Regions from separate parts of the Kushneria konosiri genome, predicted to be linked through region 1. Evidence: predicted binding sites of a transcription regulator. Region 1 holds the regulator's gene; each other region holds the start of a gene.
What was found. The regulator PhoB, encoded in region 1, activates phosphate uptake and scavenging genes when phosphate is short. The targets are predictions, from matches to a motif close to TGTCATANNNNTGTCANA.
Positions count from the first base shown of each region.

Region 1 (5,729 bases):
TGAAGGATGCGTCCGAGGCCGGCGTGGATGGACTGATTGTGGTCGACCTGCCGCCGGAACATGACAGCGAACTGTGTCTGCCGGCCACGCGTGCCGGCATTGATTTCATTCGTCTGGCCACGCCCACAACCGATGACAAGCGCCTGCCGCGGGTGCTGGAAAACACCTCGGGCTTTATCTATTACGTCTCGGTAGCCGGTGTCACCGGGGCTGCCGCGCCCACGCCGGAAAGCGTCGAGCGCTCGATCACCCGCATTCGCGCCCATACCGATCTGCCGATTGCCGTGGGCTTTGGCATCCGCAGCGCCGAGCAGGCGGCCAGCATCGGTCGTTTCGCCGATGCCGTGGTGGTCGGGTCTGCGCTGATCAGCTGCATCGAACATGCCGACAGCGTCGAGGCCGGCACCCGGGACGTGCACGCCCTGGTGCGTGACCTCGCGCGTGGGGTTCGACAGGCACGCCTGGCGACGGCCTGATAAAACAACACCGGCTGCCCTGGGGCAGCCGGTGATATCAACGCCGTAATCCCGTGACAGGAATTACTTGGAAACGGCGTCCTTGAGACCCTTGCCGGCCTTGAACGCAACGTTCTTGCTGGCAGGAATCTGGATTTCCTTGCCGGTCTGCGGGTTCTTGCCGGTACGTGCGGCGCGCTCGCGCACGGTGAAGGTACCAAACCCGATCAGGGTGACATCTTCGCCCCTGGCAACACTGCGGGTAATCTCGTCGAGTACGACGTTGAGTACCTGACCTGCCTTGTCCTTTGAAAGATCCGCCTGCTCGGCAATGGCCGCGGCGAGTTCTGGTTTGCGCATAACGCCTCCTGGTTGGGCAATAACATGGCGATTTTTGGTGCCGCCCATTGTTATATCGAATTCGCACACTGCAAGGGGGTGCGCGAAGGGTCGCTCACTGCCCTGCACCAGCGCCATGAAGCCGGCCTTGCAGGGCGAACACTGTTCGACGAGCCTAGACTAGCAACGCCGCCCTGCTTCACGCCAGCCAAAACTGCACAAAATGGCACTTTGTCGCGTATATCCGGCCTAATGGATGATATTTTTACCTCACGGGTACAAAAAGATACCCGATGACCCTCTTTTCGGATGTTGCCTTCATGCCCGAATCTTCCAGGCCTTTTACGTCGCTGACCCGCTGGCAACCGATTGCCCTGTCCGGTGTACACCTTGAAAACCCGCTCGCAGGCCTGATGAGGTCACGGGACTCGCTCACGGCCCGATTGGCACGTCTGGTCGATGCGCCCATTACGGTTCGACTGTACGCTCAGGGTCCCGGACGCGGACGTCATGACGAACTTTCCGCGCTGGGTCTGACTACCGGCCAGCGGGTCTGGCGGCGGGAGGTTACTCTGGAAGCCGGGGGCGAGGTGCTGGTGGCGGCGCGGTCGGTCATGGCGCTCAGGGGCTGCCCGCCCTGGATGGCCCGCCTGGGCACCCGGGCGCTTGGCCATCAGCTCTTTGCCAGAGCCGCACGGGCACCCAAAAAGTCCATGGTACGGCGCTCGGCCATCGAAATGACCCGGGATGCCCCGGGATTTCTGGATCTGCCGGTTGCGTGGGGACGGCGCTCACTGTTCACCCTGGGGCCTGATCGCCCGCCGCTGCTGGTGCAGGAGTATTTTGTGCATGAGCGCTTCACCCGGTGCCAGCGCCCATGACGCATGAATGACTCGACACCGGGTCATTTCGGGTAGACTCATGTTTTTACGCTGACATCCTCGTTTTACCCTGACTGGAGCCCCGACGATGCCGTCGCCCCTCGCTCGTCTCCCTGACTTCATGCGTCTGACCCGGCTTGACCGGCCCATCGGCACCTGGCTTTTGATGTGGCCAACGCTGGCGGCTCTGTGGCTGGCCGGCGATGGCCTGCCCACCCGGCATAATCTGATCATTTTCATTCTGGGGGTCTATGTCATGCGCGCAGCGGGGTGCGTGATCAATGACTACGCCGACCGCCACTTCGATGCCCACGTCAAGCGTACCCATGATCGACCGCTGGCGACCGGGCGCATCAGCGAGCGCGAGGCGCTGACGCTGTTTGGCGTGCTGCTGGCCATCGCCTTTGTGCTGGTGTGTTTCACCAACGCCTACACCATCATGCTGTCATTCGGCGCTGCAGCACTGGCCGCCAGCTACCCGTTCATGAAGCGCTATACCCATCTGCCGCAGGTGGTACTGGGGGCGGCGTTCGGCTGGAGCATTCCCATGGCCTTCGGCGCCGAGCAGGGCCATGTGCCGGCGGTGGCCTGGTGGCTCTTTTTTGCCAATATTGTCTGGACGCTGGTGTATGACACCTGGTATGCCATGGTCGATCGCGACGATGATCTGAAAATCGGCATCAAGTCGACCGCTGTGCTATTCGGCCGGATGGATCTGGTCATCCAGGGCGCACTTCAGGTGCTGATGCTGATGCTGCTGGCGGTTGTAGGTCGCATGGCCGAGCTTGATGGCTTCTACTGGGCATCGCTTATCGCCATCGCCGTTGTGTTCGTGCATCAGCAGCGGCTTTGTCGAACGCGCACCCGTGAGGGCTGCTTTCAGGCCTTTTTGAACAACCACTGGGTAGGCATTCTGCTTTTTGCCGGCATTGCGCTGGCGACCTGGCAGGCTTAATCCTCAGGAAGCGATGGCGTCATCCCCGGTCGCAGTGTCATAAAGTTGTCATATGAAGACGTTTGAATGACGATCACATGACGACGCCCATGACCTGCGCGCCACCGCATAGGTCATCTCGTCAGTCGCCATCGCTATCCGGCAGGGGAAGCCACTCATGTCCAGAACCGTTTTAATCGTCGACGACGAAGCGCCGATTCGTGAAATGATTGCCATGGCGCTCGAGATGGCGGACTTTCGCATTCTCGAGGCCGAGGATGCCAGGAGCGCCCATGAACTGGTGGTCGACGAGCGTCCCGATCTGATCTTACTGGACTGGATGCTGCCGGGCGTCAGCGGCATTGATCTTGCCCGCCGTCTCAAGCGCGAACCCACGACCCGCGACATCCCGATCGTGCTGTTGACGGCCCGCAGTGAGGAAGACAACAAGGTTCAGGGGCTGGAAAGCGGTGCCGATGACTACATCACCAAGCCCTTTTCTCCCCGTGAGCTGATCGCCCGTCTCAAGGCCGTGCTGCGGCGCACGACACCGGCCGGTATCGAGGAGACCGTTGAGGTAGGCGGGCTGATGCTTGACCCCGTCAGCCATCGCGTCAGTGTCGATGGTCGGGCGCTCGAGATCGGCCCGACCGAGTATCGCCTGCTGCAGTTTTTCATGACCCATCAGGAGCGCGCCTACACCCGCACCCAACTGCTTGATCAGGTCTGGGGTGGCAATGTCTATGTCGAGGAGCGCACGGTGGATGTACACATTCGACGGCTGCGCAAGGTGCTGGGTGATGCCCATCAGCATCTGGTGCAGACCGTACGCGGTACCGGCTATCGCTTTTCGTCACGGTAGCCGGCCATGCATTACTGGCTCAACGAACTCTGGCGTCTGGCCTATCTGTCCGCATGCTTTACCATTCTGGGCATGTTGCTGGGCTATCCGGGCTGGGGTCTGGCCCTGGGGCTGGGCATCCATCTCGCCTTTACCCTCAGACACCTGAGGCGACTCTACCGCTGGCTGGAAGCCCCGGTAGATCAACGCCCGCCCGATGGCGAAGGGGTGTGGGGCGATCTGTTCGACCGGCTCTACCGCTACCAGAAGGGCCAGCAGCAGCTTCAAAACCGCCTGCGCTCGGTATTGAAGCGTGTTCAGGAGTCCGCCGAGTCGATGAGCGAAGGGGTCGTGATGCTCGACTCACGCGGCTGTCTGGACTGGTGGAACAGTGCCGCCGAGCGGCTTATCGGGCTGGACAACCGTCAGGACCGCGGCCATCACCTGACCAACTATCTGCGTGATCCCGACTTCATTCGCTATTTCCGTCGGATGGATTACAGCGAGCCGATCACGATCAATGCTCCCACCAACGAGGCACGCACGCTGGCGTGTCAGATCACCCGCTTTGGCGACGACGAACGTCTGTTGATCATTCGCGATGTGACGCGCCTGCAGCGTCTGGAGCAGACTCGACGCGACTTCGTGGCCAACGTCTCCCATGAGCTGCGCACGCCTTTGACGGTGCTGACCGGCTACGTTGAAACCTGGCAGGACAACCATGAGGCGCTGCCCGGCTCGTTCAAGCGCGGCCTGAGCCGTATGCAGGAGCAGACCGTGCGCATGCAGCATCTGGTCGAGGATCTTCTGACCCTGTCACGGCTCGAGACCAGCGAACGCCATCATAATGAGCGCTCCATCGACATGGCAGCGCTGTGCGAACAGATCGCCGAGGACGGACAGGAGCTCTCCGCCGGCAGCCATGAGATCACCTGTCGGCTCGAGGAGACCCGGCGGCTGTTCGGGGATATCGAAGAGCTGCGAAGCGCCCTGTCCAACCTGATCTACAACGCAGTGCGCTACACCTCACCTGGCTGTCACATCACCATCGTCTATCGCCGGTGGGGCAAGGATGGCGCCGCCGTCGAGGTGATCGATAACGGTGAAGGCATCTCCCCCGAGCATCTCCCGCGGCTGACCGAGCGGTTCTACCGGGTCGACAAGAGTCGCTCGGTGGCCAGCGGCGGCACCGGTCTGGGACTGGCCATCGTCAAGCACGTCCTGCTGCGCCACGATGCCCGGCTCGATATCAAAAGCCAGCCCGGCGAAGGCGCCTGCTTTCGCTGCATTTTCCCCGCCACCCGCATGGAGAAGGCGCCCAACTGATGTCCGGGCGCTGTCTCATGACTCACCGCGGCCTGCCAGCCGTCTACTGACGCACGGCGCGGACGTCGGCCAGACCGTGATAGCGCTCCAGCAGCGCCAGCAAGATGGCCTGGCTCTCCACATCCACATTGCCGTGGGTGTCGGCCGGTCGGAAATGCATCTGAAAGGCGCCCAGCGCCTTGCGGGTCGGCTCATCAAAGGTGCCGGTCACACTTACCGGATAACCCCAGAGCCCCAGCGCCCGCTGCAGCTGCGCCATGGACAGTGGTGAGGCGCTCAGCTCACGCTGATAGCGGGTCACGACGTGACGTTCGGGCCAGGCACCGACCCCGGCCTCGTGAAGGCGCTGCCAGGGAAAGAACGGGCCCGGATCAACCTTGCGGCCGGGCGCGATGTCGCTGTGGCCCAGCACGTTTTCCGGCGCGATGTGGTAGCGATCAACGATATCCCGGGCCAGGGCAGTCACCAGCTCGATCTGGGCCCGACTGTAGGGATCCCAGACCATGCCGTCAGGCGAGGTGTAATGGCCGCGATTGACGATCTCGATGCCGATCGAGGTGTCGTTGAGATTGACGCGATCCGCCCAGCTGCTGACACCGGCATGCCAGGCTCTTTTACTCTCATCGACCAGCTGCATGACCACTGGCTGATTCTGATACTCCCCCGGAGTGGCCGTGACCAGGTAATGGGCACTGACGTTGCCTCCGGTCAACGCCCGGAAGGCGGCCTTGTCATCGCCGCCGGTGTAGTGGAGTACCAGAAAGCGAATGCGCTGATTCTGCCCGCGTGACGATACCGAACGATCAACCCGATAACCGCTGCGACGCTCGAGCGTCGCCCCCTGCGCCGGACTGTAGCGCCGGGGTGGGGTTGTATCGTCAATGACCGGCACATTGCTGAAGATGCGATCAATGGCGTCGGTATCGACCACAGGCGTTGGGGCCGATGTCGGC
Region 1 is NZ_CP021323.1:1,242,738-1,248,466, reverse strand. It holds gene trpA (tryptophan synthase subunit alpha) at 1-476, shown strand, start outside; gene B9G99_RS05825 (HU family DNA-binding protein) at 540-863, opposite strand; gene B9G99_RS05820 (chorismate--pyruvate lyase family protein) at 1,088-1,675, shown strand; gene ubiA (4-hydroxybenzoate octaprenyltransferase) at 1,764-2,630, shown strand; gene phoB (phosphate regulon transcriptional regulator PhoB) at 2,788-3,471, shown strand; gene phoR (phosphate regulon sensor histidine kinase PhoR) at 3,478-4,776, shown strand; gene B9G99_RS05800 (N-acetylmuramoyl-L-alanine amidase) at 4,820-5,729, opposite strand, start outside.

Region 2 (5,729 bases), 540 kb from region 1:
TGTTGACGTCATTGCCAAAGCCCACGGTGGTGGTGGCCTCAAGCGCCGGCTGGTCACCGAAATAGTGCGCAACGGCGGCCTGCTGGTCACCAAAGTCGGGGGTGCTGTCGATGCGCGCCCAGCCAAATCCCCATGGGCCATGAGTGATGTGATGATGCACATCGATCTGCAACGGCCCTTCGCGGGTCTCGATCACGGTGCGGGTCACCGCATCAGACGTGCGCCAGCCGCGGTCATAGTCGATGACCTGGGTCGGGGCGCTGTCAGAGACCTGCGCCATGCCATGGCGGAACTCCTGCTCGATCTGCTTGCCGGTGTACCAGGGGGCGGCAGCGCCTGCGACCACGATGATGACTGCTGCAGTACCGATAATGCCCGTTGTCTTGCCCATGAAGATCCCTGAACGTTGATGCAAAATATAAATGTCTCAGCGCCGGGCGCTGATCATGGTTGATTGACCTGTCGTATACCATCGGCATCAATGGTGATCAGCCCTTGCTTATAAAGGCCGCCAATGGCCTTTTTGAAGTTGCCCTTGCTGACACCAAAGGTGCGCTGAATCAGGGCAGGGTCACTCTTGTCGCTGATGGCCAGCCTTCCACCGGCCTTTTGCAGTTGCTCGAGAATCTGTTCGGCCAGCGGCTCTGCCAGTAGTTCACGGCGAGGCTGCAGACTCAGATCCACCTTGCCGTCATCGCGAATCCGATGAATGTAGCCTTTGGTCCGGGTGCCCATGCGCAGCGGACGAATGGCCTCGCTCTTGTGCAAAAGCCCCCAGTGGCGATGATTGATAATGGCGTTGAAGCCCAGGTCGGTCGGACCGGTAATGAGCAGATCGACTTCCTCATCACGCGCGTAATCGGCCGGCTCATGGCTCAGATAGCGGTCCAGCCGCATCGAGGCGGTGATGCGTCGGGTGCGATCATCCAGATAGGCGAACACCACGCAGCGATCGCCCTGACGCAGGGGGCGATGGGTACGCTCTTCAAAATGCGACAGCAGCAGGTCCTTGGGCAGGCCCCAGTCCAGAAAGATACCCACTGGAGTACGCTCGACCACTTCCAGCGCGGCGAACTCGCCCACCTGAATTTTGGGTCGCTCGGTGGTCGCGATCGGGCGGTCTTCGCTGTCGAGATACAAAAAGACCCGCAGCGAGTCGCCCGGCTCGGTGGATAAACCTCGCGGTATCTGGCGCGTCGGCAGAAGAATATCGCCCAGCGTGCCGCCATCGAGGAAAAGCCCGATGGAAGACGTCCTGAGGATTTCAAGCGTATTGAAACGGCCCATTGCCGGCATGGTCACGCCCCGTGAACAGAATAAAAATGCCATGTTAACGCAAACGCCACGATGGCGGGCAGGGGAAGACCCTTCACGGGGCATGGCTTGTCACCATCGCGCGGCAGTGCAATGATTTTCCAAAGGAGATGGCATGCCTCCCGAAGCATGCGCTTCGAACCATCGCGCTCTGACACGTCGTGATTGATGATGCCTGCAACGCCCCGGGGGACGGGGGCAGGTTCGTGTTGATACGACGTTGCTGCCCGTGCCCTCGACATGACCGAGAGATTCGAGGAGTGCTGCATGTGGTTGTCCATTCTTGCCATCGGGTGTGGTGCGGCGCTGGGCGCCAACCTGCGCTGGGCCCTGTCATTGATGCTCAATGCGCTGTTTCCACCGTTGCCGCCCGGGACGCTGGTGGCCAACCTGCTGGGGGCCTGGCTGATCGGCATTGCCTTTGCGCTGTTTAATCTCCTGCCGGAGCTGAGTCCACATTGGAAACTTTTTGTGGTGACCGGTTTTCTGGGCGCGCTGACCACCTTTTCGACCTTCTCGCTGGAGATCACCGGACAGCTTCAGGAAGGACGCTATCTGAATGCATTGGCGGGTATCAGCGCCCATCTTGTGGGTTCGCTACTGATGACGGCGCTGGGCATGGCCTGTGTGGCCCTTGTGCGGCAGTGGCTGCGGTAGTGGGCAGGGGAGATTTATGACAGCGCTGCAATAAAACTGACATATTTGATTGCTAACCTGGCGTCGTATTGAAGCAGCCGCGCCTTTTCTGACAGGCCGGCACGATAACCAGCAGGGCGCCTTGAGCGTTCTGACGCAGGGTAACGGAGCAATCTGATGATCAAGCAAGTCGCTGCAGCCTTCATTGCTACCTCGCTGGCGGCCACCGCCTCGGCCGCGACCATCACCGGTGCCGGTGCGACCTTCCCCTATCCGGTCTATTCGCAGTGGGCCGATGGCTATCAGGACGAGACCGGCAACGGCCTCAACTATCAGGCCATCGGGTCCGGTGGCGGTATCCAGCAGATTACTGCCGGTACGGTCACCTTCGGAGCCAGCGATGCGCCGATGACACCGGAAGAGCTCAAAAAGAACAATCTGGTTCAGTGGCCCCAGATCATGGGCGGCGTGGTGCCGGTCGTGCACGTGGAAGGCGTTGAAGATGGGGCGCTGCGTCTGGACGGTCAGACACTGGCGGACATCTACCGCGGCGAGATCACCACCTGGAACGATGACGCCATCTCGCAGCTCAACCCCGACGTGGATCTGCCAGACACCAGGATTACCCCGGTCTATCGTGCCGAAGGCTCGGGCACCAACTTCCTGTTTACACACTATCTGGCCCAGGTCAGCAGCGATTTCAAAAACGAGATTGGTGAAGGCAAGTCCGTGGCGTGGCCTGCCGGTGTTGGTGCCAAGGCCAACGCCGGGGTGGCAAGCCAGGTCAACGGCATCAACGGCGCCATCGGCTATGTCGAGTCAGCCTATGCCGAGCAGAACGATCTGAATGTGGCGCAGATGAAAAATCAGGCCGGCAACTTTGTGACCGCCGGCAGCGACACCTTCCAGGCCGCGGCCGCCAATGCCGACTGGCAAAATGCTGACGGCATGTATCTGGTGCTGACCAATCAGCCGGGCGATCAGAGCTGGCCGATCGTGGGGGCTTCCTTCATTCTCATGCACACTGAAGTCGACGATGCCAAGGCCGCTGGTGACGCGCTTGCCTTCTTTGACTGGGCATTTGAAAACGGCGATGACATGGCCACCGAGCTCAACTACATCCCGATGCCGGATGGCGTGGTCAACATGATCAAGAAAGACGTCTGGTCGCAGATCAAGGACAGCAGCGGCAAGGCTGTCTGGCAGCAGTAATTCACGGCTGACCTGATGTCTCGGGCCGGGGCCATGTGCCCCGGCTTCTGTCCACCTGACCCACTCATGACGTTCATGTACAGGTATCCATCATGACGACCGGCAGCAGCAGCGTCACACCACAGGCCGCAGAGGGCGATCGGATGCAGAAGCTGTCGGCCAGTGCCCGGGAGCGCACGGCACTCAAGCGCAACGGCATTATTGACCGGATCTTTGAGCTCGGGACCCGTAGCTCGGCGTTGCTGGTGCTGGTACTGCTGGGAACCATCACCGGCTCGCTGGTGATCGCCGGCTGGCCGGCCCTGCAGCAGCTGGGGCTTTCCTTTTTTACCGGCGATCGCTGGGCCGCCAACGTCGAGAATTTTGGCGCGCTGCCGGCCATTTACGGCACGCTGGTGACGTCCCTGATTGCCATCGCCATCGCAGTGCCGGTCTCGCTGGGCATTGCGATCTTTCTCACCGAGCTGTGCCCGCCGAAGCTGCGGCGCACCATTGGCACCATGGTCGAGCTGCTGGCAGGCGTGCCGTCCATCATTTATGGCATGTGGGGCATGGAAGTGCTGGCCCCGTTTCTGCAGTCCCATTTCCCGTCGGTGTTTCCGGCCGGTACCGGACTGACGACGGCCGGATTGATTCTGGCCATCATGATCATCCCCTTTATCACTGCCGTGACCCGCGATGTCATGAATACCGTGCCATCGATCATGCGCGAGTCGGCCTACGGACTGGGCTGTACCACCTGGGAGGTCGTGCGCCACGTGATCTTTCCGTCCGTAAAGGCCGGGATGCTGGGTGGGGTGATTCTCGGCTTGGGCCGGGCGCTGGGAGAAACCATGGCGGTGACCTTCGTGATCGGCAACAACCTTTTCCTGAACGCCACCGTCACCGGGCAGGGCACCTCGATTGCTGCCCTGATCGCCAATCAGTTTTCAGAAGCCGACGGCCTGCAGCGCTCGGCACTTTTGCTGCTGGGTCTGGTTTTGTTTCTGATCACCTTTGCAGTACTGGCACTGGCGCGCTTCATGCTTAATCGCATCAATCAGCGGGCCCCGTCATGAAGGAGGCTGTCATGAATCCTGTTTATCGCCGTCGCCGTATGGCCAATCGCATCATCATGATGGCGTCGCTGCTGGCCTCTGCCTTTGGGGTCATCTGGCTTTTTTTGATTCTTCTGACGCTGGTCACCAAGGGCGTACCGGCCCTGTCACTTGACGTGTTCACCGAGCGCACCCGCATGTCCGGTGGCGGGCTGGGTAACGCCATTCTGGGCTCGCTGATCATGACGGCGCTGGCCACTGTCGGCGGTACCATCATCGGCATCGCGGCCGGCACCTGGCTTGCCGAATACGGCGGTCGCTCACGGCTGGCCAATCTCATTCGCTTTATCAACGATGTGCTGTTGTCGGCACCTTCGATCATCATCGGTCTGTATATCTACGCCGTCGTGGTGCTGCCGATGGGGCACTTTTCGGGCTGGGCCGGGGTGGCAGCGCTGATGGTCATCATCATTCCGGTCGTGATTCGCTCGACCGAGGACATGCTGCTGCTGGTACCCAATTCGCTGCGTGAAGCCGCCGCGGCGCTGGGGGCACATCGCTGGCTGATCGTGCTCAGGGTCTGCTATAGCGGTGCGAAGGCGGGGATCACTACCGGGGTGCTGCTGGGGTGTGCGCGCATCAGCGGCGAGACGGCGCCGCTGCTGTTTACGGCGCTCAACACCAATCAGTGGAATTTTTTCAACATGGGCAGCGAGATGCCCAACCTGCCGATGGTGCTTTACCAGAACATGACCATCAATTCGTTTATTCCCGCTCAGGTGGCGCTTGCGTGGGCAGGGGCACTGATACTGACGGCCGCGGTGCTGATTCTCAATATTCTGGCGCGCGTCAGTGCAGCGCGCTCACAGAAGTAGCATCAAGGGGCTTTCATTTCATGAACATGCGATCAGAGAATTTCACCATGGCGCCCAGGCAGACCTCCCGGAACGCTTCCGGACATACCCATGCTTCAGCCCCTTCCAAGCTGTCGGTCCAGGACCTGAACTTTTACTACGGCAGTTTTCAGGCGATCAAAAACGTCTCGATGGAAATTCCGGCTAATCAGGTCACGGCCTATATCGGCCCCTCCGGCTGTGGCAAGTCGACGCTGTTGCGTTGTTTCAATCGGATGCACGATCTTTATCCGGGACTGAAAACCGAAGGCGGCATTTTGCTGGATGGGCAGGATATCCATGCCTCTGGCGTGGACATCAATCTGCTGCGTGCCCGGATCGGCATGGTGTTTCAAAAGCCGACCCCGTTTCCGATGTCGGTGTATGACAATATCGCCTTTGGCGTGAAGCTCTATGAGCGCCTGTCGCGGCGCGACATGGACGAGCGGGTAGAGTGGGCGCTGAAAAAGGCAGCACTCTGGAACGAGGTCAAGGACAAGCTCAAGACCAACGGGCAGTCGCTGTCCGGCGGTCAGCAGCAGCGCCTTTGCATTGCGCGTACCATCGCGGTCAAGCCGGAAGTGATCCTGCTGGATGAACCGACGTCGGCGCTGGATCCGATTTCGACCGGCTATAT
Region 2 is NZ_CP021323.1:700,324-706,052, reverse strand. It holds gene B9G99_RS03285 (YdgA family protein) at 1-391, opposite strand, end outside; gene B9G99_RS03280 (CvfB family protein) at 445-1,329, opposite strand; fluoride riboswitch at 1,412-1,499, shown strand; gene crcB (fluoride efflux transporter CrcB) at 1,582-1,971, shown strand; gene pstS (phosphate ABC transporter substrate-binding protein PstS) at 2,128-3,162, shown strand; gene pstC (phosphate ABC transporter permease subunit PstC) at 3,255-4,220, shown strand; gene pstA (phosphate ABC transporter permease PstA) at 4,232-5,074, shown strand; gene pstB (phosphate ABC transporter ATP-binding protein PstB) at 5,101-5,729, shown strand, end outside.
Region 2: the regulator PhoB is predicted to act here: its motif matches at 1,998-2,015, upstream of pstS (phosphate ABC transporter substrate-binding protein PstS).

Region 3 (5,729 bases), 690 kb from region 1:
ATGACCGGGTTCATCGTGCCGACGAGGCGAGCATCTTCATTGCCGGCTCGCCCGGCATGGTGTATGCCGTGGTGGACACGCTCGCCCGGATCGAGCCGATGGCCAAACGGATATTTTCCGATGTCTTCAGCTATGCGCCCCGCCTCAAGGGGCAGGACGACGGGTCATGAGTCAGTCGCCCATCCTGATCACCGGCGGCGGTCAGCGACTGGGCCGCTACTGCGCCGAACGCCTCCATGATGATGGTCATCCGGTCATCATCACCTATCGCCGGGAACGTCCGGCCATCGAGGCACTGCGAAAACGTGGCATCACGGCGCTGTATGCCGACTTCTCAAGCGAGGCCTCGATCCTCGAGTTCATTGCCCGACTGAAATCGCATACCCATGCACTAAGGGCCATTATCCACAATGCCTCGCACTGGCAGCACGACGAAGGTGGCGCTTGCGGAGAAGACTTTGCCCTGATGTTTCAGGTGCACATGCAGGCCCCCTACCTCATCAATCTACATGCCCGGGCGCTTTTGATGGCCTGTCCCGAGCCGATGCGTGACATCATTCACATCACTGACTACAGCGCCGCACACGGTTCTCAAAGACATATGGCCTATGCCGCCACCAAGGCAGGCCTTGAAAATCTGACCCTGTCGATGGCCGGAAGGTTTGCGCCCGACATCAAGGTCAATGCCATTGCACCGGCAGGTATCATGCTCAACGCAGGCGACGGCGATGACTATCTGGCGCACCTCAACAGCAAATCAGCCCTGCCTGCCGTTCCCGGACCGATGGTGATCTGGCAGGGGGTGCGCTATCTGCTCGATAGTGCTTTCGTCACAGGCATCACATTGCCTGTTGACGGCGGACGTCATGTGAAGTGAACTGATATTGGCGAACAACTCGCCAGACAACAACCACGATGTTCAAGACAATGTTGTTTCAACAACCGTGACAGGTGGCATCATGATATCGCCGTCGACGTTACTAAAGGATCGTGCATTGCTGGTCGGTATGGTGGCCGGTGTGGTGGTAATATCGCTGGCAGCGGCATTGCCGGCACTGTTTATCTGGAAGGAGTTTCTCATCTGAGTCAGTCATGCTAGTCTCGGATGATCGATCATGAGGGCAGGGGCTCTCATGGTGTTTCGGAATTTTTGATCAGGATAACCCTGCATGTCGCATCTGGCGCCCAATGACACTCAGACTCTGCTGGCCCAAAAGGCTTTGGCAGTGTCTGCGCGTGTCTCTGGCGCAGTCGGTTATTCAGTGGGCTACTGGTATTGGTTTAGGAACGGGCACGCCTGAATACCAGGGCGTGCCGGTATCTACCGTGCTGCCCACCCTCAAAAACCCCGGTCGGCAGCACGCCACCGGGGTTTTTTGTTTTTGTGTCATGACAAACGACTCGTTGGACACAGGCAGAGGGAGAATCACATGACCATGACGGACCAGAACCATCCAGCGTATGGCTGGCGATTTAACCGCACGCTGGCGGCGCTTCGAGCGCTGACCGCCGGCGTGTCAGTAACGGGCGCTCCACACTTACCCTTGTTACGCCGTTAAAGGATAGAGATCTCGTCATGAATGCCTTACTCAACGCTGTTGAAGCTGCCCACCCCGATTCCTTCGATCAGACCGATGACGCGGATGCCGCCATTGTATCCCAGCCCCTGCCGACACCCGGCGCGCTCAAAAAGGCCATTGCCCTGGAACCTGCCATAAAAGAGCAGATTGCCCACCAGCGGCAGACGATCCGCAATATCCTGAATGGCCATGATTCGCGCCTGCTGGTTGTCATGGGACCCTGCTCCATTCATGACCGCGACAGCGCGCTGGATTATGCCCGGCGTCTGAAAGAACTCGCCAATGAGGTGGCAGACAGCATGGTGCTGGTCATGCGGGTTTACGTGGAAAAGCCGAGAACGACTGTCGGCTGGAAGGGGCTGGTGTATGACCCGCACCTGGATGGCAGTGACAACATGGCCGAAGGGCTTGCCAGTACGCGCCGCCTCATGCGGGATATCGCGGCGCTGGGGCTGCCGATTGCCTGCGAGCTGCTTCAGCCCATGTTGAGTGCCTACATGGATGATCTCATCAGCTGGGCGGCGGTGGGGGCACGGACCACCGAGTCGCAGATTCATCGCGAAATGGTCAGTGCGCTGCCCATGCCTGCAGGGTTCAAAAACGGTACTGACGGCGGCATTCAGGTGGCCATCGATGCCATGGGCGCCAGTCGCCACGGCCATCGTTATCCGGGGTTTGATGACAACGGTCACCCGGCACTTTTGCATTCACGCGGCAATCCCGACACTCATCTGGTGCTGCGCGGTGGCCATCAAGGGCCCAATCACGATGCGCAAAGCGTTGAAAAGGCCGCTTTTGCTCTCGGTGCAGCGGGCGTTTCAGGCGCCATCATGGTGGACTGTTCCCATGCCAACAGTGGCAAGGACCCCACTCGACAGCCTCTGGTGCTCGATGAGGTCATCCGCCAACGACTCAATGGCGTGTCATCACTGGTCGGCGTCATGCTCGAAAGCCATCTGGAAACAGGCAAGCAGCCCATGGGCGCTGCACTGCGCTACGGCGTTTCCGTCACCGATGGCTGTCTGGGCTGGACGGACAGCGAGCATCACATTAGGTGTGTGGCGAAGCGGTTGACCGAGCGGTCGGTTTAAGGCGGTCAGCCGTTGTTCGGGCCGTACTGAAGCGGCCCCGACCCCCCGGGTGTCAAAAACCTGTCATGATATCGTCGTAATCTCGGCCATCGATCAATCCACGGGAGACGATGGCATGAGTCAGGAAATCGAGAATCACGACAATCACAATGACAGCGATAATCGCCCCTTTTCTTCCGTCATGGCCCGCTACATGTCGCGCCGGCGCATGTTGCAGGGGAGTCTTGGGCTGGCGGCTGCCACACTGTTTACCGATTTCGGTCTGGGATCTGTCATTCGTCAGGCCGGTGCCGAGCCCGGGCGCCGGCTGACGCTGGGCTTTGAATCGCTGCCGGGCAGCATGACGGACGGCATTGTGGTCCCTGAAGGGTACACCGCTCAGGTTCTGGTGCCGTGGGGCACACCACTGGACAGTAGTGCGGCCCGCTGGCAGCAGGATCTGCGGGTCACACCGGCCTTTCAGGCGCGCGCCATGGGCATGCATCACGACGGCATGTACCATTTTCCGCTGGATACGCAGCACGCCTCACGCGATTTCCTGTTGGCGATCAATCACGAATATATCGATCAAAGCGCCCTCTGGGCGCCGCAGGGCGGACCGACCCACAAGGATGAGGGGGCACGTCCGGCCGATGAGGTGCGTACCGAAATCAACGCCCACGGCGTGGCGATTGTCCGCCTGCGTCGTGACGACCAAGGGCATTGGGGACCCGTAGCCGACGACGCCCATAACCGGCGCATTACCTCGGCCACGCCCATGGCGCTGGCGGGTCCCGTGGCGGGAACGCCCTGGGTGGTGACCGCCTGGTCGCCGGAAGGAACGCATGTTCGCGGTACCAACAACAACTGCGCCAGTGGCTACACACCGTGGGGTACCTACCTGACCTGTGAAGAGAACTGGCCCGAGGTATTCATCAATCGTGGTGAGCTGACGGCCGATCAGGCCCGTCTGGGTATCAATGGCGAGCGTGGCCGCTATGGCTGGGAAAGTGCCGAGCATGGCGAGCAGGGAGAGTTCAGCCGTTTCGATAACACGCCACAGGGTGACGATCCCGCCCGGGACTATCGTAACGAGGCCCGTGGTTTCGGCTACATCGTGGAAATTGATCCCTACGCCCCCGACAGCACCATCTACAAGCGCACGGCGCTGGGACGTTTCCGTCATGAGGGCTGCTGGCCCGGCCGTGTGGTCGAAGGCATGCCGCTGACGTTTTATACCGGTCATGACAGTCGCAACGAATACATCTACAAGTTCGTGACCAAAAAACACTGGCAGCAAAGCGATGCCAATCGTCCCGGCGACACCTATGACCGCCAGGCCATCGGTGCCAGCTACCTGGATGAGGGCACCCTGTATGTGGCCCGTTTCGATGCCGATGGTACGGGAGAGTGGCTGCCTCTGACGGTTGATGCCGTAATTCCTCAGGGCGAACACAAGGGGCAGCGACTGGGAGAGCTGTTCGAGGATCAGGCCGGCATCATCGTCAACACCTGTGACGCCGCTGACCTGATGGGCGCCACCCCCATGGACCGTCCGGAATGGGGCACGGTCGATCCGCAGTCAGGCATGGTCTACATGACGTTGACCAATAACTCAAAACGTACCGATGAAGACAGCTCGGCCAGCTTTACCGGTGAGGGCGATGATGTGTCTGCCATGGGCAGCGGGTATGCCACGGCACCGGTCAATGCGGCCAATCCACGCCCGGACAATACCTATGGCCATATCATCCGCTGGCAGGAGAGTCATGATGATCCCACCCGTATGCGCTGGGAGCCTTTCGTCTTTGGCGGTAGCCCTGATGCGCAGGATGACACCAACCCTTCCGGTCTGACCGACGTCAACGCCTTTGCAAGCCCTGATGGTCTCTGGTTTGACGAGCGTGACAATGGCGAGGGAATTCTCTGGATCGAGACGGATAACGGGCTGGACAAGGGTCGTGAGAACGCGGTGGCCAACATGACCAATGATCAGGTACTCGCCGTGGTGCCAGGCGCCATGAATGAAAAGGGGCAGCCGGCCATCAATGCCGGCAATCAGGCGCAGCTCAAGCGTTTCGCCATCGGCCCCAACGAAGCAGAAGTCACCGGGATTTTTGCAACCCCTGATCGGACAGCGCTGTTTATCAATATTCAGCATCCCGCCAACTGGCCGGCCGCCGATACCGACGATGCCACGCAAACAGCACAGGGGCAGGTGCGCCCGCGCTCATCGACCGTGGTCATTCAAAAGCGCGATGGCGGCATGATTGGTGTCTGACCCCCGGGGGAGCATTCTGGAAAAGGGACTCGGGCCGCTCATGCGGCCCGAGTGCTGTCATGGGCATTGAAGGATGTTGTCAGGGTCGCGCGGCATAGGCATAGAGCAGCGTTTCCTGCGCGCTGATGGCCGCTTCATCCTTGCCCGGGCAGCGTTTTTCATAATGCCCGTCCGGTTGCAGCGTCCAGCTCTGACAGTTGTCCAGCATGTAGGTATCGAGATCCTTTCTGACCCGCTGTGCAATCTTGCGATCCAGCAGAGGGAAGCAGGTCTCGACCCGTTGAAACATGTTGCGCTCCATGAAATCGGCGCTGGAACACCAGGTCTCGGATTTGCCGGCGTTGTGAAAGTGAAAGACGCGGGTATGTTCCAGAAAGCGACCCACCACCGAGCGCACCGTAATGTTGTCCGAGATGCCCGGAACCCCCGGGCGTAGACAGCAGGTGCCCCGGATGATCAGCTGACATAGGACACCGGCCTGGGACGCGCGGTACAGCGCCTGGATCAGTTTTGGCTCGGTCAGGGAGTTGCACTTGACGGTCAGCATCGCCTTGCGACCCTTGCGCGCGTGTGCGGTTTCACGATCAATCAGCTCTACCAGCCGCCGGTGCAGTGTAAAGGGCGCGTGCAGCAGGTGTTCGGTATGGCGCGGCTCACCCATTCCGGAGAGCTGCTGAAACACGTGATGGACATCTTCGCAAAGCGTTTCACGCGCCGTCAGAAGGCTGTAATCGGTATAGAGCTTTGCAGTCTTTGAATGGTAGTTGCCGGTGCCCATGTGGGCGTAATGACGAATCT
Region 3 is NZ_CP021323.1:553,474-559,202, reverse strand. It holds gene B9G99_RS02620 (FAD-binding oxidoreductase) at 1-170, shown strand, start outside; gene folM (dihydromonapterin reductase) at 167-877, shown strand; gene B9G99_RS17150 (hypothetical protein) at 960-1,085, shown strand; gene B9G99_RS02610 (3-deoxy-7-phosphoheptulonate synthase) at 1,577-2,671, shown strand; gene B9G99_RS02605 (PhoX family protein) at 2,787-4,931, shown strand; gene ppk1 (polyphosphate kinase 1) at 5,011-5,729, opposite strand, start outside.
Region 3: the regulator PhoB is predicted to act here: its motif matches at 2,722-2,739, upstream of B9G99_RS02605 (PhoX family protein).